3 regions of the Mesorhizobium sp. U510 genome follow, and region 3 is predicted to be linked to each of the others. Evidence: predicted binding sites of a transcription regulator. Region 3 holds the regulator's gene; each other region holds the start of a gene.

Region 1 (10,523 bases), 220 kb from region 3:
GTCCTGGAACGACCTTTTCGTCAAGGCGATCGCCAATTTCGTCATGTGTTCGGCCGGCTATGAGGCGCCGACCCGCGACGTGGCGCTGCGCCAGGAGAGCTTCCTCGAACATGCCGAGCCGGCAATCGGCGGGTTCTTCAGCCGCATGGTCTCCGGCAGCCTTGCTGGCATCATCGAGGCCTATCGGTCCCCCGATGACATCGAGGCCGAATGGGAGGCCAAGAACAGGGCGGCCGAGGCCCTGGCCCGCCGTGCCGAGACGATCGATGCCGGCGAAGCCAAATGGCTGGTCGAGCATATCGGCGTGGATAGGCCTCTGTACGAGAACGAGCGCGCGCTGCTGACCCTGATCAAGCATGCCTCGCCGGAGATACATCCGGCATTGAGGCCGCTGCTTGAGAAGGTTGCCTAAAGTGCACCGTCCGCTGCTGTCGTTTTACAAAGGATGATGTTGGAGTGGCCTTCGGGCCATTCCGCGAGTTCGGCGATGCGCCGGAAGCCAGCCTTCTCGTAGAGGCCCGGTGCCTGGAAGTCGTGGCTGGAGACCCAAATTCTCCTGACTCCTCGAACCGTTGCCTCAGCGACAAAAGCGCTGAGCAACTGCCTTGCATAGCCGCGACCGCGATAGGCCTCGTCAATCCACATCAATGTCAGCTCGGACGTGCTCGCCCAAGAGTAGCCGGCGGCAACGCCGATCGCATGTCCTGCACAGTCACGAATAACGAAAGCCAGTCCCCGGTAATCGGCGCAGCCCGTCGCGCGTCGGTTGTCGTTGTGGAGGCGTTCCTCGAGTGAACTCAACTCGATCGGCGAAAGATCGTGCTCGGCCTGTATGCGGGTGGTCATCAAATCCCGCCATACCAGTCATAGCCATTGTCTTCCCAATAGCCGCCGCGGCCGCCGCCGACATTGGCGAAGCCGTCGACCAACTCGATCTTGTAGAGATATTTCGGCATCTTATAGCCGAGTTGGCGTTCGACGCGGACGCGCAACGGGGCGCCGTTTTCGACCGGGAGCGGTTTGCCGTTCAGGCCGTAGGCGAGGATCGTCTGCGGATGGCGGGCGTCGATCAGGTCGATCGTGCCGTAATATTTGATGTCGCCGGATAGGCTGCGGTCGATCGTGTCGAGGCAGTGGAACATGACGTAACGCGCCTGCGGCTTGACCACCGCCTGGTCGAGCACCTGCGACAACGGCGTGCCGGTCCATTTGGCGATGCAGCTCCAGCCCTCGACGCAGTCGTGGCGGGTGATCTGCGTGCGGCTCGGCATGTTCTGAAGCTGCTCGCGGCTGAGCGACAGCGGCTTTTCGACGAGGCCCGAGACTTCCAGCCGCCAGTCGGCGAAATTGTTGGCGAGCAGGCCCTTGTAGGTGTCGTCGTCAGGGGCGGTAACGCCGTTCGGCCGCTGCGGCTGGCGGATATCGGCCTCGGTGAATTCCGGTGCCAGCGCGTCACGGCCGGCAAGCAGGCGTTGCGCGCGATATGTCAGCCCATTGGCGTTTTCGAGGAAACTGCGCAGGCCGCTGCCGATGCTCAACTGGCTGTCGAAAGCGTCGCAGCCCGACAGCATGATACCCGAGGCGCCAAGGCTGGCGGCAGTCAGGAATTTCCTTCGACTGATCTGAAAATTGGGGCTGATCTCAAACTTCGCCATGTCAGGCACTCCTCTCGGTCGTCTTGTCGTCATGCGCGGGAGGGTCGGTGCGGTACCAGCCGGTGATGATCGAGCGCAATTCGTTGATCGGGCCGGCGGCCAGGATCATCAGAATGTGGATGATGAAGAAGCCGACCAGCAGCAGCATGACGGTGAAATGAATGGTGCGCGCCGTCTGCCGGCCGCCGAGCACTTCGTTGAGGAAAGGCAGCACCGAATTCATGCTGGGCGACATGGCAAGGCCGGTGATGATCATCAGCGGCAACAGCACGAACAGCACACCGCCATAGGCCATCTTCTGCAGTGTGTTGTATTCACGTGTGTGATGGAATTTCAGCTTCGCGTGGTCGACTATGTCCCGCGGCAGCCGCTTGAGGTCGTCGAGGCGCGGGGCGAGATCGCGCCTGATATGGCCGTTGACCAGGCTGGCGACCAGCCAGACGATCAAGGTCGTCGTCAGGATCCAGGCGAAGAAGAAATGCACGACGCGGGCGGTGCCGAGGTCATAATAGGACGGGATGGTCGCCCAGGACGGGAAGCCACGCGCCGTCTCGTTGCCTGGCGGACCCGACCAGCCGAGCACGCCCGTCGTGTCGAAGCGGTGCCCGAAGATCTCGGTGAAGCCGCGCGGCCCGGCGCTCGTGTTTTCGGCGCCGATTTCGAAAATGGTGTTGTTGTAGCCGAAGCCGGATTGCTTGCCGATATAGAGCTGCGGCCGGGCGTTGAAGATCTGCAGGCCGGAAAGCAGCATGAAGAACAGCGAAATGGCCCAGATCCAGTGTGTCAGCCGCGTCCACCGCGACTGCCGGTAGATCAGCGTGCTGTCGCTCGACACGGGAGCGTCCGGTCCGGTGGCGGATTGGCTTCTGGCAACGGATTCCATTTTGTCTCGTCTCCCGGCCTCGCGGCGTGACCTGCGCGTTCATTGTCCTCCTGATACGTCGCGATCCAAACCGATGTTTCACCCGATCACGGATTTATTACGGGCCACCCAGGCTGACGGCGAGATTGACGGCCGCGGCGACGATGACCGTGTTGAAGAAAAACGACAGGATCGAGTGGACGAGGACGACACAGCGCATATGCGTGGTCGAGATGTTGGTGTCGGCGGTTTGCGCCGTCATGCCGATGACTGCCGAGAAATAGAGGAAATCCCAACCTTCCGGGCGCTTGTCGCCTGGGAACAGCAATCCGCCGACCGGGATTTTCTTCTTGGTTTCAGCGTCCACCGCATCGCCGTCCATCCAGTAGACATGCGCATAGTGAAGTGCGGCCATGGCATGGATGGTGAACCAGCCAAGCGGGATCGACAGCAGCGCGAAACCGAGTTCGACGGAATTGCCTCTGTTCTTCTGGTTGATAAGCAGGAACAACGAGACAACGGCGACGACAACGACGACGAGCGTCACGGCGAAGATGACCAGCACCGGCTGGTCGGTGGCGCGCGCATTCTTGCTCAGATATTTGCCGCTGAATTTGGGCATCTGGCTGACGACGAGAATGACGTAGGCGGCGAAAAAGGCATTGGCGCCGATCGAATAGGCGAGCGGGGCGTGCAGCAGCAACGCCACGAGCAGCGCAAACGCGCCGAAACACGCCGACATTGCGAACAGCATATGGCGCTGCATAGGTTTCTGGATCGGGGCTTCGATGGCCATGACGTCTCCACCCTGGATCGCGCTCGGTTTCTAGCCGGGTGTGGCGGATTTCAGCGCGCGCCGCAAGATGCGGTCGAGTTCACCAAGAAACCGCGAACGGTCCTGCGGCGCAAAGGAGGCATTGTAGCCCTTGCTCTCACCGGTCTCGCGCAAATGCTGCTTGAGGTCGCGCATGGCCACCGCCATGCCGATGGTTTCGGGCGTGAACGGCCGCCCGGTTGGCCCAAGCACATGCGCCCCGAGCGCCACCGTGCGGGCGGCAAGCGGAATGTCCGCCGTGATCACGATGTCGTTGGATTTGGCATTCTCGACGATCCAGTCGTCGGCGGCGTCGGCGCCCTTGGAGACCACGACATTGCGGATCATTGGATCGCGCGATGGCCGCAAGCCGCCATTGGAGACGTAGGTGACGACGACGCCGAGGCGCTCGGCGACCTTTTCCACCTCGGCCTTGACCGGGCAGGCGTCGGCATCGACGTAGATGGCGGGTGCGGGCATAATCCCTCCGAAACGGACAGGGGCCGGAAACGTGTCCGGCCCCTGCCTGAAATCTTACAGTGTTCAGGCCGGCAAGGCGCCGGACTTCTTCGCGGTCCAGGTGGCCATATAGTCCATCAGGCCAGGGTTGAGACAGTCATAGGGTTCGAGCCCGATTGTCCTTAGCTGCGCGCGAATACCGTCCATCCGTTTTGGATCGACGCCGGATTCGATGATTGACGAGACGAAGGCTGCAAACCCCGGCGGCGACCAGCCATCCTCGACGAAGCGCTCGGGATGGATGAAGGTCAGGCCCTTGAAGGGATGGTCGCGCTCGACCGGGCCGTGCATATGGACACCGCAGCCGGTGCAGGCATGGCGCTGGATCAGCGCCGCGGAATCGACCACTTTCAGCTTGTCGCCGTTCTCGCTGACGGTGACGTCGCCCGTGCCGGCCACGGCAACCACCGAGAATACCGCGCCTTCCGGCTTCCAGCATTTGGTGCAGCCGCAGGCATGGTTGTGGGCGATCTGCCCCTTGACCTTCACCTTGACCGGCTTGCTGGTGCAGGCGCAGACCAGCGTGCCGCCGGCAAAGCTCGCGCTCTCCTTTGGCAGGCCATTGTCGATTTTCGGATGCAGTTTCTCCGCCATTCTTTTCTCCTCCCAGTTGTGAACCACAGAGGTCGCTGGCCGGTCGGTCGGCGGCGTGTGGCTTGCTTCAGTAAACGACGACGCTTCGGATCGACTTGCCCTCGTGCATGAGGTCGAACCCCTTGTTGATCTCGTCCAGTTTCAGCAAATGGGTAATCATCGGATCGATCTGGATCTTGCCGTCCATGTACCAGTCGACGATGCGCGGCACGTCGGTGCGGCCGCGCGCGCCGCCGAAGGCGGTGCCCATCCAGGTGCGGCCGGTGACCAGCTGGAACGGCCGCGTCGAGATTTCCTGGCCGGCGCCGGCGACGCCGATGATGACCGACTTGCCCCAGCCGCGGTGCGAGGCTTCCAGCGCCTGGCGCATCACCTTGGTGTTGCCGGTGCAGTCGAACGTGTAGTCGGCGCCGCCGATCTGGTCGGCGCCGCGCTTGGTCATGTTGACGAGGTAAGGCACGATGTCGCCGTCGATCTCCTTCGGATTGACGAAATGCGTCATGCCGAACCGCTCGCCCCATGCCTTCTTGTCGTTGTTCAAATCGACGCCGATGATCATGTCGGCGCCGGCAAGCTTCAGGCCCTGAATGACGTTCAGGCCGATACCGCCGAGGCCGAAGACCACGGCGGTCGCGCCTTGCTCGACCTTGGCGGTGTTGATGACGGCGCCGATGCCGGTGGTGACACCGCAGCCGATGTAGCAGATCTTGTCGAAGGGAGCGTCCGGATTGACCTTGGCCACCGCGATCTCGGGCAGCACGGTGAAGTTGGAGAAGGTCGAGCAGCCCATATAGTGGAAGATCTTGTCCTTGCCGATCGAGAAGCGCGACGAGCCGTCGGGCATCAAGCCCTGGCCCTGCGTGGCGCGGATCGCCGTGCACAGATTGGTCTTTCTCGACAGGCAGGACGGGCACTGCCGGCATTCCGGCGTGTAGAGCGGAATGACGTGGTCGCCCTTCTTGACCGAGGTGACGCCCTTGCCGACATCGACCACCACGCCAGCGCCCTCATGGCCGAGAATGGCTGGGAACAGGCCTTCGGGATCGGCGCCCGACAGCGTGAACTCGTCGGTGTGGCAAATGCCGGTCGCCTTGATCTCGACCAGCACCTCGCCTTCGCGCGGACCGTCGAGGTCGACCTCCATGATCTCCAGCGGCTTTCCGGCGGCGACAGCGACAGCGGCGCGGGTTTTCATAGGGCGTCCTCCAAATGCGAATTTTTTTCCAAGGTTTCAGGTTTTTTCGACACGATCAACTAGAAGCTGGCGCCGAGACTGCGCCACAGCGATGAATTGGAATCGCAAATCGATTGAAAGGCAGTGATTTGCATGGTCGGCTTGACCCTGCAAGCACAGGTCATAAAAGGAACGACCGACCGGAGGGGAATGACCTCAGCATGTTCACGAAAATCCTGATCGCCAACCGTGGCGAGATCGCCTGTCGCGTCATCAAGACGGCGCGCAAGATGGGGATTGCCACGGTCGCCGTCTATTCCGATGCCGATCGCGATGCCGTGCATGTCGAGATGGCCGACGAGGCGGTGCATATCGGGCCTTCGCCCGCCGCGCAAAGTTATCTTGTCCCTGAAAAGATCATCGCCGCCTGCAAGGAAACCGGGGCTCAGGCCGTGCATCCCGGCTATGGCTTCCTGTCCGAGCGCGCCGCCTTCTGCGAAACGCTGGAGAAGGAAGGCATCGTCTTCATCGGCCCGAAGCCCAAGGCGATCAAGGCCATGGGCGACAAGATCGAATCGAAGAAATTCGCCAACGCCGCCAAGGTTTCGACCGTGCCCGGCTGGCTTGGCGTCATCGAGAATGCCGACCACGCCGAACAGATCGCCGGCGAGATCGGCTATCCCGTGATGATCAAGGCCTCCGCCGGCGGCGGCGGCAAGGGCATGCGCATTGCCTGGAACCAGTCGGAAGTGCGCGACGGTTTCGACCGGGCGCGCTCGGAAGCCAAGAGCTCGTTCGGCGACGACCGCGTGTTCATTGAGAAATTCGTCGTCGATCCGCGCCATATCGAGATCCAGGTGCTGGCCGATGCGCATGGCAATGCGCTCTATCTCGGCGAGCGTGAATGCTCGATCCAGCGCCGCAACCAGAAGGTGGCGGAAGAGGCGCCGTCGCCCTTCCTCGATGCCAAGACGCGCAAGGCCATGGGCGAGCAGTCGGTGGCGCTGGCCAGGGCGGTCGACTACCAGAGCGCCGGCACGGTCGAGTTCATCGTCGACAAGGACAAGAACTTCTATTTCCTTGAAATGAATACACGATTGCAGGTCGAGCATCCGGTGACCGAACTCGTCACCGGCATAGATCTGGTCGAGCAGATGATCCGCGTCGCCGCCGGTGAGAAGCTCGCCTTGAAGCAAAGCGACATCAAGCTGAATGGCTGGGCGGTGGAAAGCCGGCTCTATGCCGAGGACCCGCATCGCAATTTCCTGCCGTCGATCGGCCGGCTGACGCGCTACCGGCCGCCGGAGGAAGGGCAATTCGGCGATGTGATCATCCGCAACGACACCGGCGTCACCGAAGGCTCCGAGATTTCGATGTTCTATGACCCGATGCTCGCCAAATTGTGCACCTGGGCGCCGACGCGCATCGAAGCGATCGATGCCATGTCGGAAGCGCTCGACAGTTTTGTGGTCGACGGTATCGAGCACAACATTCCGTTCCTGGCGGCGCTGATGCAGCATCCGCGCTGGCGGGAAGGGGCGATATCGACCGGCTTCATAGCCGAGGAATATCCCGACGGTTTTGCGCCCGTCGTGCCGAACAGCGGAGAAAAAGCAGTTCTCACCTCGATCGTGACCGCGGTGGAATTGCTGCGCCGCGACCGGCTCGACCGGCTGGGCGGGCGGTTGGCGCCGCATTCGGGTGCGCTCAAGCGCGATTGGGTGGTGAAGCTCGGCGACGACTACCTCCAGGCGTCCATCCTCGAAGGCATGATATCCATTCCGATGGAGATCGACCTGTCGATCGGCGGCGGCAAGGCGCTGACCGTTTCATCCGACTGGCGGCCGGGCGACCTGATCTGGCGCGGCACGGTCGGCAAGCGCTCCGTTGTCGCCCAGATCCGGCCTGTCGCCAACGGTCTTCGCATCGCCTGGAAAGGCATGTCGGTGACCGCGCGCGCCATGCTGCCGCGCATCGCCGAGCTGGAACGGCTGATGCCGGAGAAGGTGGCGCCGGACACGTCGAAACTGCTGCTTTGCCCGATGCCCGGCCTCGTCGTGTCGATCGCTGTCACCGAGGGCCAGGAGGTCAAGGCCGGCGAGACCTTGGCCGTGGTCGAGGCGATGAAGATGGAAAACGTGCTGCGCGCCGAACGCGACCTCATCGTATCGAAACTCAACGCCAAGCCCGGCGACAGCCTGGCTGTGGACGCGGTGATCATGGAATTCGCCTAGAGATTGTTTGGAAATTCTACTTCGGCCGCCATCTGAAGGCGTTTTCTGCGCTTCCCGTTCTACTTGCGCTCCGGTTCTCGAAACCACCATCATATGACTCGCCGGAGCGAACGTCGAAACAATCTCTGAGGTGAGGCGCCGTGCATTCGGCAAGCCTGTGATTGGCGGTCGTTTGTGCTGGACTGGTATCGCCCTGTCCCGGACAATACATCTCCATCGACTCAAGGCCTTCGACAGCGCGAGAAATCATGGCGGATGACAAACTCCCACGCGACCCCCTGAAGCGCGAAGCCGCGATAGCGGCGGCGCGGCCGGAGGTGCCGGCGCGGCCGTTCGTGCATCTGCGCGTGCATTCGGCCTATTCGCTGCTCGAGGGCGCGCTCCAACTCGGCAAGATCGTCGGCCATGCCGTGAAGGACGAGGCGCCGGCGATCGCCGTCACCGACACCAACAATCTGTTCGGCGCGCTCGAATTCGCGCAGAAGGCGGTGAAGGAGGGCATCCAACCGATCATCGGCTGCCAGATCGCGCTCGCCTTTTCCGGCGAAAACAGCGACGGCCAGCGGGATCGCCGGCGGCAAGGCCCGGAAATGCGGCCGGTCGTTCTGCTCGCCGCGACCGAAGCCGGTTATTCCAACCTGGTCAGGCTGGTCAGCCGCGTCTATCTGGAAACACCGCCCGGCGAGGCGGTGCATCTGACGACCGAGATGCTGGAGGGAAAGGCCGATGGGCTGATCTGCCTCAGCGGCGGGCCACGCGGCCCGATCGGCAACGCCTTGAAGGAGGATCGCCGCGATCTGGCCGAGGTTCGGCTTTTGACGCTCAAGGCGATGTTCGGCGACCGGCTCTATGTCGAATTGGACCGGGTCGCGGGCTATGACCGGGTCATCGAACATCAGACGATCGATCTCGCCTATGCGCACGAACTTCCGCTTGTCGCCACCAACGAGGCGTTTTTCTCTTCACGCGACGATTATGAGGCGCATGACGCGCTGATCGCCATCGCCGAGGGCTCCGTCGTCGCTGTCGATACCCGCCGCCGGTTGTCGCCGGACAATTTCCTGCGCAGCCAGGCCGACATGGCAAAGCTGTTCGCCGACCTGCCGGAAGCGATCGACAACACGGTCGAGATCGCCCAGCGCTGTTCCTATTATCCGAAAACCCGCAGCCCGATCCTGCCACGCTTCACTGGCGGCGATGCCTCCGACAAGGATGCGGCCGAAAAGGCCGAGGCCGCGGAGCTCGCCCGCCAGGCGCGTGAGGGGCTCGACGCACGGCTCGCCCTGCACGGACCGACTCCGGGCTACACGGTCGAGCAGTATCGCGAACGGCTGGAATTCGAGCTCGGCATCATCGAGAAGATGAAATTCCCCGGCTACTTCCTGATCGTTGCCGACTTCATCAAATGGGCCAAGGCGCAAGGCATTCCGGTTGGACCGGGCCGTGGTTCGGGCGCCGGGTCGCTGGTCGCCTATTCGACGACCATCACCGACATCGATCCGCTGCGCTTCTCGCTGCTGTTCGAGCGCTTCCTCAATCCCGACCGCGTGTCGATGCCCGACTTCGACATCGACTTCTGCCAGGATCGCCGCGAAGAGGTGATCCGCTACGTCCAGCAGAAATACGGCCGCGACCAGGTCGGCCAGATCATCACCTTCGGTACACTGCAGGCCCGCGCCGTGCTGCGCGATGTCGGCCGCGTGCTGCAGATGCCCTATGGCCAGGTCGACAAGCTGTCCAAAATGGTGCCGCAGAACCCTGCCAATCCGGTCAAGCTGGCGGACGCCATTGCCAATGAGCCCCGCTTTGCCGAAGAGGCCGAGAAGGAGCCGATCGTCCAGACGCTGCTCGACATGGCTCAGAAGCTGGAAGGTCTTTACCGCCACGCTTCTACGCACGCCGCCGGCATCGTCATCGGCGACCGGCCTTTGTCGGAACTGGTGCCGATGTACCGCGATCCGCGCTCGGACATGCCGGTCACCCAGTTCAACATGAAATATGTCGAGCAGGCCGGGCTGGTGAAGTTCGACTTCCTCGGCCTGAAGACGCTGACCGTGCTGGAGACGGCGGTCAAGCTGATCCGCCGGCGCGGTATCGACATCGACCTGGCGACGATCCCGCTCGACGACCCCGAGACCTACGCCATGCTGTCGCGCGGCGAGGTGGTCGGCGTGTTCCAGGTGGAAAGTGCCGGCATGCGCAAGGCGCTGATCGGCATGCGGCCCGACTGCATCGAGGACATCATCGCGCTCGTCGCCCTCTACCGGCCAGGCCCGATGGAGAACATCCCGACCTACAATGCCAGAAAGCATGGCGAGGAGGAGATGGCCTCGATCCATCCCAAGATCGACCATCTGGTGAAGGAGACGCAAGGCGTCATCGTCTACCAGGAACAGGTGATGCAGATTGCGCAGGAGCTGTCCGGCTATTCGCTCGGCGAGGCCGACCTTCTGCGCCGCGCCATGGGCAAGAAGATCCGCGCCGAGATGGACAAGCAGCGCGAGCGCTTTGTCTCGGGTGCGGTCGAGCGCGGTGTCAGCAAGCCGCAAGCCGACTTTATTTTCGACCTGCTGGCCAAGTTCGCCGACTACGGTTTCAACAAGTCGCACGCAGCCGCCTACGCCGTGGTCTCGTACCAGACCGCCTATCTCAAGGCGCATTATCCGGTCGA
Region 2 (10,523 bases), 230 kb from region 3:
GCTCGTCCTTGTGCGCGTCGTCGCGGGCATACGCAACCTTGCCGCCTTGCCGGATCGAATAAAGCGGCGGCACCGCCAGGTAGAGATGGCCGCCACGCACTAGCGCCGGCATTTCCTGGTAGAAGAAGGTGATCAGCAGCGAGGCGATATGGGCGCCGTCGACGTCGGCGTCGGTCATGATGATCACGCGGTCGTAGCGCAAATCCTCATCGCGGTATTTTGAGCGCGTGCCGCAACCGAGCGCCTGGATCAGGTCCGATATCTGCTGGTTGGCGGCCAGCTTGTCATTGCCGGCACTGGCGACGTTGAGGATTTTTCCGCGCAATGGCAGTACGGCCTGACTGGCGCGGTCGCGCGCCTGCTTGGCCGAGCCGCCGGCGGAGTCACCTTCGACGATGAACAGTTCGGCACCGGCCGCCGCATTCTGCGTGCAGTCGGCGAGCTTGCCCGGCAGGCGCAATTTGCGCACCGCGCTCTTGCGCGACACTTCCTTTTCCTGACGCCGGCGCACCCGCTCGTCGGCGCGCGCGATCACCCATTCCAGCAGCTTCGAGGCTTCCTGCGGATTGTCGGCCAGCCAATGGTCGAACGGATCGCGGATCGCGGTCTCGACAATTCGAATTGCCTCGATCGTCGCCAGCCTGTCCTTGGTCTGGCCAACGAATTCAGGCTCGCGGATGAACACGGACAGCATGCCGGCCGCCGAGATCATGACGTCTTCGGAGGTGACGATCGAGGCGCGCTTGTTGCCGACCAGATCGGCATAGGCGCGCAAGCCGCGCGTCAGCACGTTGCGGAAGCCGGCCTCATGCGTGCCGCCTTCGCCGGTCGGAATGGTGTTGCAGTAGGAATTGATGAAGCCGTCGCCGCCAAACCAGGTCACCGCCCATTCGAGCGAGCCATGGCCGCCTTGCTTTTCGCTTTTTCCCGCGAAGATTTCCCGCGTCACCTGAAAGTCGTCGCCGAGCGATGCCTTGAGATAGTCCTTCAGGCCGCCGGGAAAATGGAACTCCGCCTTGGCCGGGGTCTGGTCCTTTTCCTTGATCAGCGAGGGATCACAGGTCCAGCGGATTTCGACGCCGCCGAACAGATAGGCCTTCGAGCGCGTCATGCGGTAGAGCCGCGCCGGTTCGAAGGCCGCGCCCTTGCCGAAGATCTGCTCGTCGGGATGGAAGCGGATTTTCGTTCCGCGCCGGTTGTGGACCTCGCCAAGCTGCTCCAGGCCGCTTACCGGAATGCCGCGCGAAAAGCGCTGGCGATAAAGCTGGCGGCCACGCGCGACCTCGACCTCGAGATGGTCCGACAGTGCGTTGACCACGGAAACGCCGACGCCGTGCAGGCCGCCGGAGGTTTCATAGACCTTGGAGTCGAATTTGCCGCCCGAATGCAGCGTCGTCATGATGACTTCGAGCGCCGGCTTCTTGAATTTCGGATGCGGATCGACCGGGATGCCGCGGCCATTGTCGGTAACGGTCAGAAACCCGTCGGCCGAAAGCTCGACATCGATGAAGGTGGCATGGCCGGCAACCGCCTCGTCCATCGAATTGTCGATGACCTCGGCGAACAGATGGTGCATCGCCTTGTCGTCGGTGCCGCCAATATACATGCCTGGCCGGCGGCGCACCGGCTCCAAGCCTTCGAGCACCTCAATGTCGGCGGCGCTATAGCCCTCGCTGCCATCCTTGGTCGCGGCTGGGCGCTTGGCTGCTGCCTGCACAAGCGGGTCGGCCGGGCGCGCCGGTGAGCGAACCGGCTGCGGCTGCTTGTCCATATTGCCGAAGAGATCGTTGTTGTCGTCCATGCCTGCCATAGGGTCCGGTGCTGCGAATCACTCGCCGATACTGCCACGCTTTTCAGCGCCAAGCGACGGAGGTTCCTGTTACGTTCGGGGATTTGACCCGTCTTATCCTAAAACCATTCGATAACCAAGCGGGCGGAAATAGGTCCAATACCACCGTTCTACATTCCTGATTCTTTAACAAAGCGGCCTAGCGTGAGCCCAACATAACAAGAAACGACGGCATCAGGGGTTTTCGGCGTGAGGGGCAAGGCCATAACGATGATCGGTATCGCCGCCGTTTTCGGCGCGATCTCGATCTTTGCCGCGGATTTCTGGGTCAAGAGCCAGGCCAAAGCCGATGCCGAGGAGAAGACGGCGTCGATCGCCGCTCCCGCCCCGCCCAGGATCGAGTTCAAGACCATCGTGGTGGCGAACGCGCCGCTGCGCTACGGCCAGGAACTTGACCGCGCCAAGCTGATCGAAATCCCCTGGCCACAAGATTCCCTGCCGCAAGGTGCCTTTGCCACCATCGACGGATTGCTCGGCGAGGGCAATCGCATCGTGTTGTCGCCGATCGAGGTCAACGAACCGGTGCTGCTGAACAAGCTGTCGGGGCCGAACGGCCGCGCTACGCTCTCCAACATGCTTACGCCCGGAATGCGAGCGGTGACCATCCGCACTGACGAGATCGCCGGCGTCGGCGGCTTCGTCACGCCGGGCGACCGCGTGGATGTCGTGCTGACGCGCGATGCCGGCGAAATCCAGGAGGTCGCCAAGAACGCGCAAGGTGCTGCCGGTTCAACCGTCACCTCCGAGATCGTCGTTGCCGACGCCAAGGTGCTGAGTGTCGGCCAGGGTGCCGACGAGCGCCAGACGACGCCGCAGATCACGAATTCCGTGACCATTGAAGTGACGACCGAAGGCGCGCAGAAAGTGGCGCTTGCCCGCACCGTCGGCACGCTGTCGCTGTCGCTGCGCTCAGCCTCCGAAGGCGGCGACGGCAAGAACGGCGTCACCACCATCTCGTCTTTTGGCGGATCGGTGGCGGCCAAGGCTCAGGCCGCGGCCGGCTCGCTTTTCGATGCGATAACCAAGGAGCCGGAGAAGCCGAAATTCAAGACGGTCATCGTGACGCGCGGCACGAAGGCCGAGGAATATCAGGTTCCTGCGCCGGACCAGAAGTAAAGGCCGGTGGGGACCGGACGGGACAGGGCAATTGTGATGCGTACCCTATATCGAATGATGGATCGATCGCGCTTTGCGCGCGCTCTGGCGATGGCTGCTGCGCTGGTTGCGGGCGGAATGCTCGCCTTGCCCGGCGTGGCCAAGGCGGACAATGACATCGTCTATGTCTCGGCGGCCAAGAATGCGTCGATCAAGGTCGCCAAGGGCAAGCCCAAGACGATCGTGACGAGTGCCGCCTTCTACCAGATCGTCATCGGCGATCCTGAGATCGCCAACGTCAATCCATTGACCGACAAATCCTTCTATGTGCTCGGCAACAATCTCGGCACCACCGGCGTTGCGCTGTTCGACGAGAAAAAGCAGCTCGTCGGCACCGTCGACATCGAGGTGACGCTCGACACGGATCAACTGGCCAGCACCATCCGCGCCAGCGTGCCGGACGCCAAGATCAAGGTCGGGTCGGCCAATGGCCGTGTCGTGCTGTCGGGCGAGGCCGACGACGCGGTCGCCGCCGACAAGGCAAGCAAGATCGCCAGCCGCTTTTCTGGCAATGAGGAGGTGATCAATTCGGTCAACATCTCGTCGTCGCAGCAGGTTCAGCTCAATGTCCGCTTCGTCGAGATCAATCGCCAGGCGGGGCAGGATCTGGGCGCCAAATACAGTGCCAATTTTGCCTACGGTTTCGGCGGGCGCGATGTTTCGCTCGACCCCGGCACGGTGCCGGCAGCGGGAACCGGTGAAATCATCGGCCGGCTGCTGTCGAACGGCGTGTCGATCGACATCGCCATCAAGGCGCTGGAAGAGCGCGGCCTCGCCCGCCGTCTGGCGGAACCGAACCTCATCGCCCGCTCGGGCGAGACGGCGAGCTTCCTCGCCGGCGGCGAATTCCCGATCCCGGTCTCGGAGGACAACGGCAAGATCTCCGTCAGCTATAAGAAATACGGCGTCAGCCTGGACTTCACGCCGACCGTGCTCAAGGACGGGCTGGTGAGCCTCGACATCGCGCCGGAAGTCTCTTCGATCGATGCGTCGTCCTCCTACAACATCGGCACTATCTCCGTGCCGGGATTCATCGTGCGCCGCGCCAAGACCTCGGTCGATCTCAAGAACGGCCAGAGCTTCATGATCGCGGGACTGCTGCAGTCGCAAAACGACATCACCACGTCGCGCATTCCCGGCCTCGGCAAGATGCCGGTGCTCGGGGCGCTGTTCTCGTCGAAATCCTATCAGCGGCGCGAGACCGATCTGGTCATCATCGTCACGCCCTACCTGGTCAAGCCGGTCGATCCGTCGAAGAAAATGCTCGAGCCGACCGATGGCACGCGGCCGGCCAGCAATGTCGACTATTTCCTCAACAACACCGAGGAAGTGAAGGCATCGGACACCGGCCGGGCGCTGGCGCTGGCCGATGGCAGCGCCGCACGGACCGCTCCCGCCACCACGGTCGGGCACTTCCTCGACCTGCCGAAGGACTGAAACCATGCGTCTGGTCCTGACATCAAGTGTCGCCTTGCTTCTTGCCGGTTTGGCCGGCGGCTGCACCAGCGACGATTACATACGCACAGAAGGGGTGACGCCGGGCTCCGGCGACGCCCAGGCCGCCAACACCGTCATGCAGATGGTCGATCCCTGGAAATACGGCGTCCAGAACACAAGGCTTCTCGTGCCTGCCAAGCGTGGCGATGCCGGGCCGGTCACGCCGGATCAGGCCGCCGCTTCGAAGGCATCGCAGACGACCACGGGCAACTGACCCCAAAGGGCGATCGCGCTAACAGGCTGACAAAAATGGCAAACGGCATCAAGACCAAGAAGATCCTGCTCGTATCTACGGACAGGACCTTCGTGCAGGACACGCGGACCGCATTCGCCGCCTCCGAGATCATCCAGCTCTCGACGGTGGAAAAGAATGTCACCGAACTGCGCGGCGAGATCCAGGAGGCGGACTTCGGCGCCATCATCGTCGACATGGACGCGGCGAGACTGGAGGAAGTCGAGTCGCTGCAGCGCGTCATGCGCCGTCTGGAGGGCAAGGCGCCGGTGGTTGTCGTCACCCAGGAATTCAACGCCGCCGCGGTGCGCATCCTGGTGCAGCTCAAAGTCGCAGACTTCCTGGTCAAGCCGATCACCACGGCCGATCTGGTGCGCTCGGTGGTGCGGGCCCTGCAAGGGCCGGGGCGCGAGGAAAACACCGAATCGCAGATCTACACCTTCATGCCGGCCGCCGGCGGCGTCGGCACCACGACGCTGGCGCTGCAGACCGCATTCCAACTGCATCACTCGGTGACGCGCGGCGCCTCGACCTGTGTGGTCGACCTCAATTTCCAGCAGGGCGCCTGTGCCGAATATCTCGACCTCGAGCCGCGTTTCGACATCACCGAGATCGAAAACCAGCCCGAACGCCTCGACCGGCAATTGCTCGACGTGATGCTGTCCAAGCATGCCAGCGGGCTTTGCGTGCTGGCGGCACCGACGCATCCGTCGGAGATGCGCTCGTTCAAGACCGATGTCGTGGTTCGCATGCTGGACCTCGTCTCGGCCTATTTCGACAATGTCGTCATCGACATGCCGCGCACCTGGTTTCCCTGGACGGAGACCGTGCTGCTGGGCTCCAACAAGCTCTATATCGTCGCCGAAATGACGGTGCCGTGCCTGCGCCACACGCAAAGGCTGATCCAGGCGGTCTACGAGACCGCCGGCAAGGAAGTGAAGCCGAACGTCATCGTCAACCGTTTCGAGCAGAAGATGTTCGACAACGGAATCAAGCAGGCGGATGTCCAGGAGATCCTTGGCGAGCATTTCGTCGGCGGTATTGCCAACAATTACCGGCTGGTGCGCGAGGCGGTCGACCGCGGCGTGCCGCTGCACGAGATCGATCCCAATGCCAATGTCGTCAACGATCTGAAGAAGATCATCCTGCCGGAGGAGGCGGTCGCGACCGGAGCCAAATCGAAGTCGCTGTTCGGTCTCGGCAAGGGCTTCTTGAAGAGGAAGGCCGGATGACCAGCCGTTTTTCCACCCTGCAGAACCGCGATGCGCGTCCGCAGCGCCCGGCTGATACAACGCCGGTCGCGCATCATGCGGTCGTCATCCCGACCAGCCGGAAGGCTTTGCCGGCAAAGCCGGATGTCGCGCCGGCAAAGAACGCCAACAAGGTGCTCGATGCGCGCGTGCGCATTCACCGCATGCTGCTCGAGGAAATCAACCTGGTGGCGCTGGAGCGTTTGCCCAAGGAGGAGATGCGCCGGCAGGTGCATGATTTCGTCTCGGAAAAAACCCGCCAGGAGCGGATGGCGATCAACACCGCCGAACTTGAAGCGCTGGTCGACGATATTGTCGACGAGATGGTCGGCCTTGGTCCGCTCGAGCCGTTGCTCAAGGATCCCGACATCAACGACATCCTGATCAACGGCCACCAGAACTGCTTCATCGAAAAGAAGGGCAAGCTGCAGCAGGTTCATATCCCGTTCAAGGACGAGGCGCATCTGCTTAGAATCATTAACAAAATCGTCGCCGCGGTTGGCCGCAGGGTCGACGAATCGCAGCCAATGGTCGATGCCCGCATGCTGGACGGCTCGCGCTTCAACGCGGCCATCCGCCCGGTCGGCGTCGACGGGCCGCTGGTGTCGATCCGCAAATTCTCCAAGAACAAGCTCGGCCTGCACAAGCTGGTCGAATTCGGCGCCATCACGCAGAACATGGCCGAAGTGCTGGCGGCGGCCGTGCACGCCCGCAAGACGACGATCATTTCGGGCGGCACCGGCACCGGCAAGACGACGATGCTCAACGCACTGTCGGCCTTCATTCCCGAAGACGAGCGGCTGATCACCATCGAGGACGCGGCCGAACTTCAGCTGCAGCAGCCGCATGTCGCGCGCATGGAGACGCGTCCCGCCAACATCGAGGGCCATGGCGAACTCAAACAGCGCGATCTCGTCAAGAACGCACTGCGCATGCGCCCCGACCGCGTCATCCTCGGCGAGTGCCGCGGCGAGGAGGCCTTCGACATGCTGCAGGCGATGAACACCGGCCATGAAGGGTCGATGGCGACCATCCACGCCAACACGCCGCGCGATGCCATTTCGCGCCTCGAACAGATGTTGGGCATGACCGGCATGCCGATGACGGTGCAGTCGATCCGCAGCCAGATCGCCAGCGCCATCGACATCATCGTGCAACTGACCCGGCTTTCCGATGGCAAGCGCAAGGTGACAAGCGTTGCCGAGGTGACCGGCATGGAAGGCGACGTCATCCAGATGCAGGAGATCTTCCGCTTCGTGCGCACCGGCATGGACGCCGATGGCGGCATCCTCGGCTATTTCGAGGCAACCGGCATTAGGCCGCGCTTCCTGGAGGATCTGCGTGCCATGGGCATCGAGTTTCCCGGACGGTACTTTGAACCCGGCCGGCCGCAGGAGTAGCCGGGTGTTCGACGGGCTGAGCGCAATCTATGTCGTCTATGCCGGGGCAGCACTGACCGGCATCATGATCGCCGAGGCCTGCTATCTCCTCTATGCCGGCCGCAGCGACAAGCGCACCGCCATCAACCGGCGCATGAAGCTGCAGGAAAGCAAGATCAGCCAGGAGCAGGTGCTGATCCAGCTGCGCAAGGAGCGCGGCCTCGACGCGGGCACCTCGCTGTTCTCGCCAGACCGGTTCCGCGCGCTGCGTACGCAGTCGGGCATGATCATGCCGCTGTCGAAATTTCTGATGATCACCTCGGGTGTGGCGATGGCCATGACCCTGGTCGCCATCTGGTACGGCTTGCCACTGCTGATGGGGCTTCTCCTGTTCGTCGTGCTGTTGCCGCTGGTGCCGGTGATGGTGATGCGCTCCATGCGCAAGCGTCGGCTTAAGCGCTTTGGCATGCAGCTGCCCGAGGCACTGGAACTGATCACGCGCGGCCTCAAGGCCGGTCACCCCGTGCCGGTGGCCATCGCCATGGTGTCGCGCGAAATGCCCGATCCGATCGGCACCGAGTTCGGCGTCATCGCCGATGAGGTGACCTATGGTTCCGACCTGGTCTCGGCTTTGAATTCGCTGTTCGACAGGGTCGGCCATGAGGATCTGCCGCTGTTCATCACCGCCGTCTCCATCCAGTCCAGTTCGGGGGGCAATCTGCGCGAAATCCTCGACGGCCTGGCGCTGACGATCCGCGAGCGCGGCAAGCTGCGTCGCAAGGTGCGCGCCATCTCGACCGAAGGCCGCATGTCGGCCTACATCCTGACGGCGATACCGGCGCTGCTGTTTGCCGCCATCATGGCGCTGATGCCGGGCTTCTACCGTGATGTCTGGGACGAGCCAAAGACCTGGTACCTGATCGGCGGGTCCGTGACCTGGCTGATGCTGGGCAATCTGATGATGTTCAAAATGTCGAATTTCAGGTTCTGACATGCAGGGCTTCATCGAATTCCTAGCCTCGCTCGCACCGACCTCCCTGATGCCGGTGGCGATCCTGCTTCTGGCCCTGGGCAGCGTCGCCGTCGCCTGGCCGATGGTGGCGGCGAAGGGCGACCGCAACGACGTGAAGCGCCGGCTCAAGGTCGACCATGGCGCGGTGGCCGCGAAGCCCGAGCCGCTGCAGAAGAAGAACGCCAATGTCGTGCGCGAAAAGGCGGTGAAGCGGGCGCAGGAATTCTACGCCAGGAGCGATCCGGAAAATGTCGCCCGGTTGCGCATGAAGCTGATCCAGGCCGGCTATATGGAGCCGCGCGCCGTCGGCACGTTCTTCATCATACGCTTTTCCGCGCTGGTCGGCGGCGCGATCGGCGCCTTTGTCCTCAACCAGTGGCTGGCCAGCGCCGAAGCGACGATGACCAGCCGCTGGGCGTTCGTCATCCTGTCGGGCGTGGCCGGTTATTTCCTGCCCGGCCTGGTGCTGACCCAGCAGGTGCGGGAGAAGATGCGCGAGTACCGCAACGGCTTTCCCGACTTCATGGATCTGATGATCGTCTGTTCGGATGCCGGCATGAGCATGGAAGCCGGTATCGAGCGCGTCTCGAAGGAGCTCGCCAAGACCTATCCGGCGCTCAGCCAGAATTTGCAGCTGGTGTCGCTGGAACTGAGGGCAGGGCGCAGCCTCGACGATGCGCTGAAGGCACTCGCCGACCGCCTCAGCCTGGACGAGGTTCGCTCCTTCGCCACGCTCTTACAGCAGTCGAAGGAACTCGGCACCAGCCTGTCAGGCGCGCTGCGCGTCTTCTCCGACGAAATGCGCCACAAGCGCATGTCGCTGGCCGAGGAAAAGGCACATGCCTTGCCGGCCAAGATGTCGATACCGGTGACGGTGTGCATCCTGCCGGTGGTGCTGATGATCGCGATCATCCCGATCATCGTCAAAATGACGGGTAACCACTAGGCGACATCGATGTTCAGTGGCAAGCCTGCGCATCGCGGCTTGCCGAGCTTGATACGGAGCTTGGCCAACAAGTTGCTGCCCGAACTCGGCCCTGCGACATGAGGATCCCCATGCGAATATTGTTGTGTGCCGCCGCTCTTGCCGCGGCCAGTCTGTGGCCCGCCCTGGCCGCGGCCGATGATTGCGGCGATGCCGCCGCGCTGTTGCGGCAGGCTTATCCCAAGATTCAAAAGAGCGCCGACGGCCGCTCGTTCACGCTCGAACCGCATACCAGCATCCCGCTTGCGGTCCCGCAGGACGGTATGCCTGGCCTGCTCTGCAAGGTCTGGCCTGCCCATGACGATCTGTTGCTGGTCGCGGTGCCGCTGATCGACAGCGTCCAATCCGCCGACGGCCAGCATGTTGGCGACATCGAGCTTCTGGTCGTCGACAGGAAGACCCTGCAGGTACGCCAGCGCCTGCTCCAGCCCAGGCTGATGAACGACGATGCCGTCGCCATCCGGGGAATCGAATTCGATACCGCCCGTTATGGGCTGGCGCCGGGTGTCACCGCCTTCGGCCTGCGCATCGACATGGCCAATCATTCACAGCCCAATCCCTTCAACGAAACCGACCTGCGGCTCTACGCCATATCAGGCAATGCGCTGCAGGCGGTGCTCGACGGGCTTGCCGTAGCCGGCCATGGCGGCGAAGGCGACACCAGTTGCGCGGGATCCTTTCATTCCAGCCAGGTCAGCCTGGCGATGAGCCCGAGGATCCATCGCGGCTACCATGACATCATCGCGGTAGAGCGGAAGGATACCGACGAGCCGCTCCCCGACAAGGATGGCGAGTGCCAGTCCCACCCCGGCAAGTCGGTGAGCCGGACCTACCGGCTGCGCTATGACGGCCACCGCTATCCGGTTCCGGCCGAGCTCAAGGCAATGGATCCGCCGTGAGACCGTCCCCCCGCGTCGGCTTGAGGCGTTGGGGTCCGGTGGTTAATGGCTGGTAATTGCGGAAACCAAATCTTAGCTGCATTTCGGTACCGAAGCTTAATCGCTTTGCTCTAATGTCTTTACCTGAAGAACGACCCGGCAAATCGGGCGACGGGGCAGGGCATGCGTCAGACACAATTTGCGGCGATGGCCACGATGGCGGCCGTCCTGATGATCACCGGGTGCACGACGAACAACAACGTCGACACGACCAAGACGACCGCGA
Region 3 (10,523 bases):
CATGCGCGCCTGGCAGAAGGACGGCTTTGCGGAGATTGCGCTGCGCATGGCGACGGACAAGCCGTCGGGCGAGATCGCGGCGGGCGTTGTGCTGCGCCATATAAAAAAGGCGCCCTGAGAGGCGCCTTTTTTTAATCGGCAGCTTCGGTCAGCGCTTGGCGATCGGCACGTAGTCGCGCTCCGGCGCACCGGTGTAGAGCTGGCGCGGGCGGCCGATCTTCTGGCGCGGATCCTCGATCATCTCCTTCCACTGCGCGATCCAGCCGACGGTGCGTGCGACCGCAAACAGCACGGTGAACATGGTGGTGGGGAAGCCCAGCGCCTTCAGCGTGATGCCGGAATAGAAATCGACATTCGGGTAGAGCTTCTTCTCGATGAAATAGGGGTCGGTCAGCGCGATCTTTTCCAGTTCCATCGCGATGTCGAGCAGCGGATCGTCCTTGATGCCGAGTTCGCCCAGCACCTCGTGCGCCGTTTTCTGCATGATTTTCGCGCGAGGATCGTAGTTCTTGTAAACGCGGTGACCAAAGCCCATCAGCCGGAACGGGTCGTTTTTGTCCTTGGCGCGGGCGATGAATTCCGGGATGTGATCGACATGGCCGATCTCGCCCAGCATGTTGAGCGCCGCTTCATTGGCGCCGCCATGGGCCGGGCCCCACAGGCAAGCGATGCCGGCGGCGATGCAGGCGAACGGGTTGGCGCCCGACGAGCCGGCGAGGCGAACCGTCGAGGTGGAGGCATTCTGCTCGTGATCGGCGTGCAGGATGAAGATGCGCTCCATGGCGCGCGCCAGCACCGGGTTGATCTTGTACTCCTCGCATGGCACCGCAAAGCACATATGCAGGAAGTTTGCCGCGAAACCGAGATCGTTCTTCGGGTAAATGAAGGGCTGGCCGATGTGGTACTTGTAGGCCATGGCCGCGATCGTCGGCATCTTGGCGATCAGGCGCATCGACGCCACCATGCGCTGGTAGGGGTCGGAGATGTCGGTGGAGTCGTGATAGAAGGCCGACAGCGCGCCCACCACGCCGCACATCACCGCCATCGGGTGCGCGTCGCGGCGGAAGCCGGTGAAGAAGCGCGACATTTGCTCGTGCACCATGGTGTGGCGCGTCACGCGGTAGTCGAAATCGTCCTTCTGCGCCTTGGTCGGCAGTTCGCCGTAGAGCAGGAGATAGCAGACTTCGAGGAAGTCGCCGTGTTCGGCCAGCTGGTCGATCGGATAGCCGCGGTGGAGGAGAATACCGGCATCGCCGTCGATGAAGGTGATCTCGGACTCACAGCTTGCCGTCGAAGTGAAGCCGGGGTCGTAGGTGAAGGCGCCGGTCGTGCTGTAGAGCGAGGCGATGTCGATGACGTCGGGTCCGACGGAGCCGCTTCGCACCTTGAATTCATGGGTCTTGCCGGCGAATTGAAGCGTTGCGGTAGCCTCTTGGTTCGCGCCGCCCACATCCAGTTTTTTCGCAGCTTCGGTCATTGCAAACTCCTTGTTGTTTCCTCATGCCGGCAAAGGCAAATTCTGCAGAGCGACACGTCGAAATCACCGCAATGCGCGTATTCGCCACCGCATTTTAGGAGGTGCGTGCCAGATTGGGCCAAGGCCTAATGTTGCACTGCGAAACGCGCCTTTCAATGCCAATCTTCTTGGGCCAGTTTGCTCCTAATCGATTTGATCCGCTATGCGCGCCAGGCTTTCCTCGCGCCCAAGCACGGCAAGCACGTCGAACACGCCAGGCGAGGTGCTTTTGCCGGTCAGCGCGGCCCGCAACGGTTGGGCCACGGCGCCAAGCTTGTGGCCACCGGCCAGCGCATAGTCGCGGATCACGGCTTCCGCCGCGGCTGCAGTCCAGTCGCCGGAAAACGCATTCAAAGCTTCGTGAGCGCCGCGCAGGATCTTGCGGGCGTCGTCGTTGAGCAGGAGGGCCGCCTTCTCGTCGACCGGCAGCGGTCGCGTGGCGAACAGATAGGCCGCGCCATCGACGAGCTCGACCAGCGTCTTGGCGCGCTCCTTCAGGCCCGGAAGGGCCGCCAGCAACTGCGCCTTGTTGTGTTCGTTGAGGCGCGCGGCCATCGCCGGGCCACCCTCGAGATAGGGCAGAGTGGCGATGAAGATGTCCAACAGCTTCGCGTCGGCCATGCGCCGCATATGCGCGCCGTTGATCGCTTCCAGCTTGGCGAAATCGAAGCGGGCAGCGCCCTTGTTGACGTCGCCGATATCGAACCAGGAGATCATGTCCTTGATCGACATGATCTCGTCATCGCCATGACTCCAGCCCAGGCGCGCCAGGTAGTTGAGCAGTGCCTCCGGCAGGTAGCCCATGGCCCGATAGGCTTCGACGCCGAGCGCGCCATGGCGCTTCGACAGCTTGGCGCCGTCGGCGCCATGGATCAGCGGGATGTGCGACATAGACGGCACGTCCCAGCCCATGGCGTTGTAGATCACGGTCTGGCGGGCCGCATTGGTCAGGTGGTCGTCGCCGCGGATGATGTGGGTGACACCCATGTCGTGGTCGTCGACGACGACGGCATGCATGTAGGTTGGGTTGCCGTCCGAACGCAGGATGATGAAGTCGTCGAGATCCTTGTTGGGGAAGCGCACCTCGCCCTGGACGCGGTCATGGACGATCGTCTCGCCTTCGGTCGGCGCCTTGATGCGGATGGCGCCCTTGACGCCCGCAGGCGCCTCAGAGGGGGCGCGGTCGCGCCACTGGCCGTTGTAGCGCGGCGGCAGGCCCTTGGCCCGTGCTGCCTCGCGCATCGCCTCCAACTCGGCCGGCGTCTCGTAGCTGTAATAGGCCTTGCCCAGACGCACGAGTTCCTCCGCGACCTCGCGGTGGCGTGGCGCGCGCTCGAACTGCGAGACCGCGTCGCCGTCCCAGGTCAAGCCGAGCCAGGAGAGGCCGTCGAGGATGGCAGCCGTCGCGGCGGCGGTCGAACGCTCGCGATCGGTGTCCTCGATGCGCAGCAGCATCGTGCCGCCGGTGTGTTTGGCATAGAGCCAGTTGAACAGAGCCGTGCGCGCGCCGCCGATGTGCAGATAGCCGGTGGGCGAGGGGGCAAAACGGGTGACGACCTTGTCGGACATGAAACTCTCGGAAACCATCTGAAGCGGGGTGCGGCCGCGCGGACTTTCGCGCGTCGCGCGTTCATGTAGCATAGGGCGTCAGGGGTGCAAGGGGCAGGACCCGATGGCTGGACGAGGCTGGGGCTCGGATCAGGGCGAGGACGCTGGTGTTGGCGTCAGCGAACGGTCGTTGTTTGCATCTCCCCTTGCGAACCCACTGCCATCGCCCCTTATGCCTGCACCCGGCAGCCAGCCGCCGCAGGCGGATATGCCGGCGACACTTCCGCCGCCTGCTTCAGGCCGGATTGTGCGTGTCCGGCGGCGACTCGCCCGGGTTTCCTGGCCTCGCCTACGCCATAGTGCGGCGACGGCAGCGGAGCTCGAGCTTGACCGGGGCATCGCCTTCCTGCTGGTGCCGGTTTGTCTGGCCGCTGGAGCGATCGGCTATTATTCGCTCGCGACGGAGCCTGATTTTGCAAAGCCTGTCGCGGTCGTCGTGCTGATGGCGGTCTGTGCATTTGTTTCGCGCTCCTGGCCCAAAACCCATCTGGGCTTCACGGCGGCATTGTTGTGCGCGCTTGGCCTGCTTGTCGCCAAGGTCGAGACATGGCGGGCGGGCACCCAGATGCTGGGTTCGGAAATCTCGGCGCAAGTCACCGGCCGTGTCGTTTCGCTCGACCGGATGGAGACCGGCCGCATCCGGCTGACCATCGACGTGACGTCGACCGCCCGGCCGAAACTGCGCTATGCGCCGGAAAGGGTCAGGCTTTCGGCGCGAGATATCCCGGCGGAAATGACTGCCGGCTCCCTGGTCACCGGCTATGCTAAACTGTTGCCGCCGACCGGTCCGGTGCGGCCGGACAGTTACGATTTCTCCTTCGACAGCTATTTTGCCGGCATTGGCGGCAGCGGATTCTTTCTCGGCAACCCAAAGCTTGTCTCAGCCACGGACGACGAGGTGCCGCTCACGGCCCGCCTTTTCTCGGGGATAGAAAATGCCCGTGAAGCCATTGCCGACCACATCAGGGCCACGGTTGGCGGTGCCGAGGGTGAGATCGCGGCGGCGCTGATCGTCGGCGTGCGGGCCGGCATTCCCGATGAAATCAACGAGGCGATGCGACGCACCGGCATCTATCACATCATCTCCATTTCCGGACTGCATATGGCGCTCGTCGCCGGTACCATCATGGGGCTGCTGCGCGGCGCCTTCGCGCTGTTTCCGGACTTTTCCGCGCGTCGGCCGGTGAAGAAATATGCGGCCGCCGCGGCCCTTTTCTCGATCGCCGCCTATCTCGTCATTTCCGGCGTCGTCGTCGCGGCCGAACGCAGCTTCATCATGCTGGCGGTGATGCTGATTGCCGTGCTGTTCGATCGCGCGGCGCTGACCATGCGCAATCTTGCGATCTCGGCGATCGCCGTCATTGTGGTGTCGCCGCATGAGGTAGTCGGCCCAAGCTTCCAGATGTCGTTCGCCGCGACCGCGGCGCTGGTCGGGGCTTATGCCGGCTGGGCGGATCACCATGCGGGAAAGGCAAGACCGCCACCGCCAAAGCGATCCCTGCCGGGTTTTCTCACGCGAAAATTCCTGCTGGCGACGGGTGGGTTGGCGATGACATCCATCATCGCCGGCTGCGCCACGGCGCTGTTTGCCATCTGGCATTTCCAGCGTGTGTCGCCGCTCAGCCTGTTCGCCAATCTGGCCGTCATGCCGATCGTGTCACTGATTGTCATGCCTTTCGCTGTTCTCAGTTCGCTTGCGATGCCCTTTGGTGCCGACGGTCCCTTCCTTTACGTGATGGGCAAGGGCCTGACCGCAATGATCGCCATATCGGCGTGGATATCGGAGCGCTCCCCGGTCGATGCGGTCGGGCTGATTTCGCAGCAATCCGTGCTGCTGGTGACCATCGCCCTGATCATCGCGACGATGGCGACGACCTGGCTGCGGCTCGCGGCAGTGCCATTCGCGCTTGCCGGCCTGCTGACAGTATCGGATACGCGCGCCCCGGATGTGCTGATTTCCGAAGATGCGCGTTTGGTGGCGCTGCCGATCGGCGGTGGAGAACTCGCGGTCAGCCGGGCTCGCCCGAACGAGTTCACCGTCGACAATTGGAAACGCGCGCTGGTGTCCGAAACCATCGTCGTGCCGGAGATGTTCGACAAGGCGGACTGGCAATTCGACATTGCCGATGCCGCCAATCTGCCGCCGGGAGCGCCGTTTTATTGCACGGATGGCGTCTGTCTTGCCCGGCACCCGTCAGGGGCGATCATCGCGCATGTCGAAGACCGCAAGGACACCTGGAAGGCTTGCGGCTTCGCCGATTTGATCGTCGTCAATGACGCAACCGGCTATGATTCCTGCCACAATCCGCTGGTTGTTGTCGTCACCAAACGGCAACTTGCCCGCAAGGGCAGTGCCGCCGTCTTCTTCGACCGCCAATCGGCGACAGGTCCGCCAATCATCAGCTTCGCGGTGGACGGGCCATATCGGCCCTGGCACGAGCAGCGAAAATTTTCGCGCGAGGCGAGGGGGCTGCCGCCCTATCAAAAACCCGAAAAGCCTGCCGTTCCTGCTCAGTAGCGCCGGATCAACCCGACAAGCTTGCCTTGCACCTTGACCCTGTCTGGCCCGAAAATGCGCGTCTCGTAGGCCGGGTTGGCGGCTTCAAGGGCGATCGAGGCGCCCTTGCGGCGGAACCGTTTCAGGGTTGCTTCCTCCTCGTCGACCAACGCCACGACGATCTCGCCCGGGCTCGCCGTGTCGGCGTTGCGGATGATGACCGTGTCGCCGTCGAAGATGCCGGCGTCGATCATCGAGTCGCCCTTGACCTCAAGTGCATAATGCTCGCCACCCATGATCATGTCCGGCGGTACCGAGATCGAATGTGTCTGATGCTGGATGGCATCGATCGGCACACCAGCGGCGATGCGACCCATCACCGGGATCGACACGGCGGAAACCGCATCGTCATTATTGCCGGCCGCGGGCAAGCGCGATGCCGCCGGCTTGATCTGGCGGCCAAGACCACCCTGGCCGAGGCTGCCCTGGATGACGCTTGGCGAGAATTTCTTTGCCGCGTTGAGGCCGGGTGCGATCGAATCCGGCAGCCGCAGCACTTCCAGCGCCCGCGCCCGGTTGGGCAGCCGGCGAATGAAGCCGCGTTCCTCCAGTGCCGTGATCAGGCGATGAATGCCTGACTTGGAGGCAAGATCGAGCGCTTCCTTCATTTCGTCGAAGGAAGGCGGAATGCCGCTTTCCTTGAGCCGTTCATGAATGAACATCAGCAGTTCATGTTGCTTGCGTGTCAGCATGGCGGCCCCCAAGGCATTGAACGACGGGTGTGAATCAGAATCGAAAAACAAACCCAGAACAAACACTATCTGTTCCAGTTGTGTTCCGCAACTGTTTAAAGTTTAATGAATTTGTTAACGCGTCCGAAATTATTTGGCCCCGGCAGCGGGCCGCGCTAGACCGCTTCCGCTCCCCGCAGGTTCATTGAAATCATTTTGGTTAATGGCCTGTGGCCTACCCCTGGATGCGGTTTGGCATCAGGCATTTGAGAGGCGTCCACAGAGCGGATTTGTACGGTGTATCGATCCATTTCCGGCGGAACGAAACGAAATCAAAATGCCAACGGTCGCGGGTTCAGGCCGGCCATGGCCGCGTGGATATGGACGCCGCGGCAACGTCATCCGGAAACCGCTTTCAGGCTGCCGGCGCGCGCGGTGTAGGTGTTGGCGCCGTTGTCTTCGCTGTGGACATAGACATGCAGCGTGTAGCCGATATGCGCGGTCATCAGCGCCTTTGCCCGCTCGACATTGCGATCGAGCGCCGCTTCCATGATTGCGGTGTGATGCTCGATGGCGATCGCCTCGCGCAGGGCGTCCATAGCCTCGCCATAGCCGTCCTTGAGGCCGGCCGCCGCCCGCAATGTCGGCGCCAGGCCGAGAAACCGATGATGCCGACGCAGTTGATCGGCGATCGTCGAGCGGAAGCGCAATAGCCAGTTCGACGTCGCCGCGCTCAGCAGAGCCGCATGGAAGGCCTCGTGGCTCTCGTCCCATTTGTCGACGGCCGCATCGGAAGGGTCTTCGACCGCGGTCTTGCACCGGGAGAGCCGGTAATGAGCGGTGACGACCGCGTCCTCCCATTCCCTGCCGCCGTTCGCGATCGATTCCAGGAACAGCGGCATTTCGACAACCATCCTTGCGCGCGCCAAGTCCTCGAGCTCGGCGCGCGACACGGGAGCGACGGCAAAGCCGCGATTGCTGATGGCGGTGACCAGGCGCTCGGCTTCAAGTCGGGACAAGGCTTCACGCAGCGGCGTCCAGCCGACGCCGTATGTGCCGCGCAGCGCGCTCAGCTTGAGCGGCGCGCCCGGCATGAGGCGGGTGGTCAGGATATCGCGCCGCAGCAGCTGATAGGCCGCCTCGGTCTTCGTGGAATTGTTCTGATCCTGCATCGCCATCCGTCCGTCATCGGCTTGCGAAAATTATATATGAAGCGGAGGTATGGCAAGAATTATATATAATGTTTGACACACGGCGGGCGACTGACCATGATCGCCGCAGTTGCCGTCCTGTGGGCGGCGCTGATCAAATCTGGGAGGAAATGATGTTGAAGTCGAAGTCCGCTTGGCTGTCGGGATTGGCCCTGGCAGGCGCATTAATGGTCAGCGCAGGCAGCGCCGCGGCCGATCAGATACGCATCGGCATCGCTAATTTCGGCGAGCATCCGCAGCTCAATGCCGCCATAGCCGGCTTCAAGAAGGCATTGACGGACAACGGTTTTGTCGAGGGCAAGGACGTCGTCTACACCGAAAGCCATACCAACTTCGATGCATCGCTGGTGCCGCAGATGATTGCCAAGCTGCAGGCGGAGCAGCCCAAGCTGATCTACACCATCACCACGCCGGTATCGCAGATCGCCAAGAAGGCGCTCGCCGGTTCCGGCATTCCGATCGTCTTTGCCGCTGTCACCGATCCGGTGGCGGCCAAGCTGGTGCCGTCGTGGGACGCCGGAGACGAAGGCATGACCGGCGCCAGCGATCTGCAGGATGTCGCCGCGGTGATGGCCTTCACCAAGAAGCTGCTGCCGAACGCCAAGCGCTTCGGGGTGCCTTACAATCCAGGCGAGGCCAATGACGTTGCCCTGATAGAAAAGATCAAGGCGGCGGCGCCGGCGGCCGGTTTCGAGGTCGTGGAAGTCGGCATCGACAACGTCAATGACATCCAGCAACGCATCGCTTCGCTCGCCGGCAAGGCTGACGTGATCTACGGTCCGGCCTCGAACCTGATCCAGCCGGCAATCGCCGCTGTCTCCGCGGCCGCACGCCAGGCCGGTATCCCGGTCGTCAACTCTGATGACAGCGCGGTCCGCAACGGCACCGTGCCGGCGAGCTTCGCGGTCAATTACACGCAGGTCGGCATGAACGCCGGCAACATCGCCGCCGAAATCCTCAAGGGCAAGGATCCCAAGACGATCGCGCCGTCGCGCCCGGCCTACAAGGATCACATGGCAACGATTTCCCGCAAGGCGATGGCCGCGTTCGGCATCGAGATACCGGCTTCGATGGCCGATTGCGGCTGCATCGTCGACTGATATCGGGCTGCAAGGGGCGATGGCGTTGGCGCCGTCGCCCTTCCGGCCAGGGAGGAACGATGCTCGATATCCGATCCGCGCGCAAAGTATTCTACAAGGGGCAGGCCGACGAGAAGGTCGCGCTCGACGGCCTCAGCCTGTCATTGGCCACCGGCGAGTTCGGCATCGTCATCGGCTCCAACGGGGCCGGCAAGAGCAGCATGCTCAACGCTATTTCCGGAGCCCTCGTCCTGGATTCCGGCAAGATCCTGATCAACGGCGCCGACGTGACAGCCATGCCGGTGCACAAGCGCGCCACACGATTGGCGCGCGTCTTCCAGGATCCGATGCGAGGCACCGCCGCCAGCATGACCGTGGCGGAGAACATGCTGCTGGCCGATCTGCGCAGCCAAAAACGCACGCTGCGGCAAGGGCTGAACGCCACGCGGCTCGCGTCCTACAAGGAGCGCCTGTCGATATTGGGCCTCGGCCTCGAAAATCGTCTCGACACCCGTGTCGACCTGCTCTCGGGCGGGCAGCGGCAGTCGCTGTCGCTGATCATGGCAGTCGGCGGATCGCCGGACCTGCTGCTGCTCGACGAGCATACCGCGGCACTCGACCCGCGCACGGCCGAGATCGTCATGCAGGCGACGGTGCGTGCCGTCAACGCGCTGAAGCTGACCACGCTGATGGTGACCCACAACATGCAGCACGCCGTCGACTATGGCAGCCGGGTGATCATGCTCGACGCGGGCCGGGTCCTGCTGGAGGTCTCCGGCGAGGAGAAGGCGAGGGTCACGGTTATCGATCTGATCGGCCATTTTTCCATCAAGACCGACCGCATGTTGCTGGCGAGCTGATCACCATGGGCTTTATTCCGGACGTTCTGACGAGCTTTGTCGCGATCATGCCGGTGACCCTGGCGCAGAGCCTGATCCTGGCCTTTGTCGTGCTCGGCATCATGATCCCGTTCCGCATGCTGAACTTTCCCGATCTCACTAGCGAAGGCGCCTTTCCGCTGGGCGGCTGCGTCTGCGGCGTGCTGCTGGCTGCCGGGGTATCGCCGCTGACCTGCATCGTCGTCGCATTTGTGGCGGGCTTCGCGGCGGGTTGCTGCACCGCCTTCATCCATCTGCGCTTCCGCATCCACACGCTGCTGGCGGGCATCCTGATGATGACGATGCTCTACAGCATCAACCTGCGCATCATGGGCAAGTCTAACCTTTCGGTTTTCGGCTCGCCCACCGTGTTCGATTGGGTGCCGTTCGCGCGGCCGGGTTTTCCGGCCAGCAAGATCGTCGTCGCCGGCCTTCTCGCGCTCATCGCCTTTGCGGCGCTCTACATGTTCTTCAGAACCGAGAAGGGGACCGCCGTGCGCGCCGTCGGCGCCAATCCCGACATGGCCGAGGCGCAGGGCATCAATGTCTGGGCGGCGACCATAGGCGGTGTCGGGCTGGCAAGCGCGTTTTCGGCCTCGAGCGGCGCGTTGATGGTGCAGTCGCAGGGATTTGCCGACGTCAATATGGGGCTGGGCATCCTCATCAACGGCCTTGCCGCGCTGATGATCGGCGAGGCGGTCGTTGGCAAGCAGACGGTCTCGCGCCAGCTGCTGGCGCCCTTTGCCGGCGCGATCATCTACTACCAGCTGGTGTCGTTCTGCCTTGCCGCCGGCATGCCGCCTCCCGACCTGAAGCTTGCCACGGGCCTGTTCGTGCTCGCCATGCTTGCTCTGCCGAGCCTCAAGCGCAGCCGGGGACCAGCGCCCGCGCGCGAAGCGATCCGTGAATAACCAGGGAATGTCACACATCATGCGTGCAACGATCGATCTCGCCGCAGTCGAAGCCATGGATGCGGCGGATCCGCTGCGTGCCATGCGCGACC

The links. Region 3 encodes LexA, which represses DNA repair genes until DNA is damaged. Its sites were predicted from a motif close to TGTTCNNNNTGTGTTCNG; they were not measured.
Region 1: a site for LexA is predicted at 7,908-7,925, ahead of dnaE (DNA polymerase III subunit alpha). Genes of this name have one in related genera too.
Region 2: a site for LexA is predicted at 1,872-1,889, ahead of parE (DNA topoisomerase IV subunit B). Genes of this name have one in related genera too.

The regions. Positions count from the first base shown of each region.
Region 1 covers NZ_CP180532.1:4,807,408-4,817,930, reverse strand. Annotated here, with positions in the region: gene ACLGL5_RS25100 (hypothetical protein) at 1-412, shown strand, start outside; gene ACLGL5_RS25095 (GNAT family N-acetyltransferase) at 409-846, opposite strand; gene ACLGL5_RS25090 (molybdopterin-binding protein) at 846-1,655, opposite strand; gene ACLGL5_RS25085 (cytochrome b/b6 domain-containing protein) at 1,657-2,538, opposite strand; gene ACLGL5_RS25080 (DUF1345 domain-containing protein) at 2,636-3,313, opposite strand; gene ACLGL5_RS25075 (YaiI/YqxD family protein) at 3,344-3,811, opposite strand; gene gfa (S-(hydroxymethyl)glutathione synthase) at 3,875-4,444, opposite strand; gene ACLGL5_RS25065 (S-(hydroxymethyl)glutathione dehydrogenase/class III alcohol dehydrogenase) at 4,512-5,639, opposite strand; gene ACLGL5_RS25060 (acetyl-CoA carboxylase biotin carboxylase subunit) at 5,840-7,852, shown strand; gene dnaE (DNA polymerase III subunit alpha) at 8,101-10,523, shown strand, end outside.
Region 2 covers NZ_CP180532.1:4,825,058-4,835,580, reverse strand. Annotated here, with positions in the region: gene parE (DNA topoisomerase IV subunit B) at 1-1,801, opposite strand, end outside; gene cpaB (Flp pilus assembly protein CpaB) at 2,039-2,965, shown strand; gene ACLGL5_RS25160 (type II and III secretion system protein family protein) at 3,023-4,441, shown strand; gene ACLGL5_RS25155 (hypothetical protein) at 4,446-4,715, shown strand; gene ACLGL5_RS25150 (CpaE/TadZ family protein) at 4,751-5,965, shown strand; gene ACLGL5_RS25145 (TadA family conjugal transfer-associated ATPase) at 5,962-7,383, shown strand; gene ACLGL5_RS25140 (type II secretion system F family protein) at 7,388-8,353, shown strand; gene ACLGL5_RS25135 (type II secretion system F family protein) at 8,355-9,320, shown strand; gene ACLGL5_RS25130 (PA3715 family protein) at 9,431-10,258, shown strand; gene ACLGL5_RS25125 (tetratricopeptide repeat protein) at 10,421-10,523, shown strand, end outside.
Region 3 covers NZ_CP180532.1:4,591,845-4,602,367, reverse strand. Annotated here, with positions in the region: gene lpxB (lipid-A-disaccharide synthase) at 1-118, shown strand, start outside; gene gltA (citrate synthase) at 149-1,477, opposite strand; gene gltX (glutamate--tRNA ligase) at 1,661-3,085, opposite strand; gene ACLGL5_RS24070 (ComEC/Rec2 family competence protein) at 3,189-5,642, shown strand; gene lexA (transcriptional repressor LexA) at 5,636-6,373, opposite strand; gene ACLGL5_RS24060 (GntR family transcriptional regulator) at 6,751-7,524, opposite strand; gene ACLGL5_RS24055 (ABC transporter substrate-binding protein) at 7,677-8,663, shown strand; gene ACLGL5_RS24050 (ABC transporter ATP-binding protein) at 8,723-9,502, shown strand; gene ACLGL5_RS24045 (ABC transporter permease) at 9,508-10,431, shown strand; gene kynU (kynureninase) at 10,451-10,523, shown strand, end outside.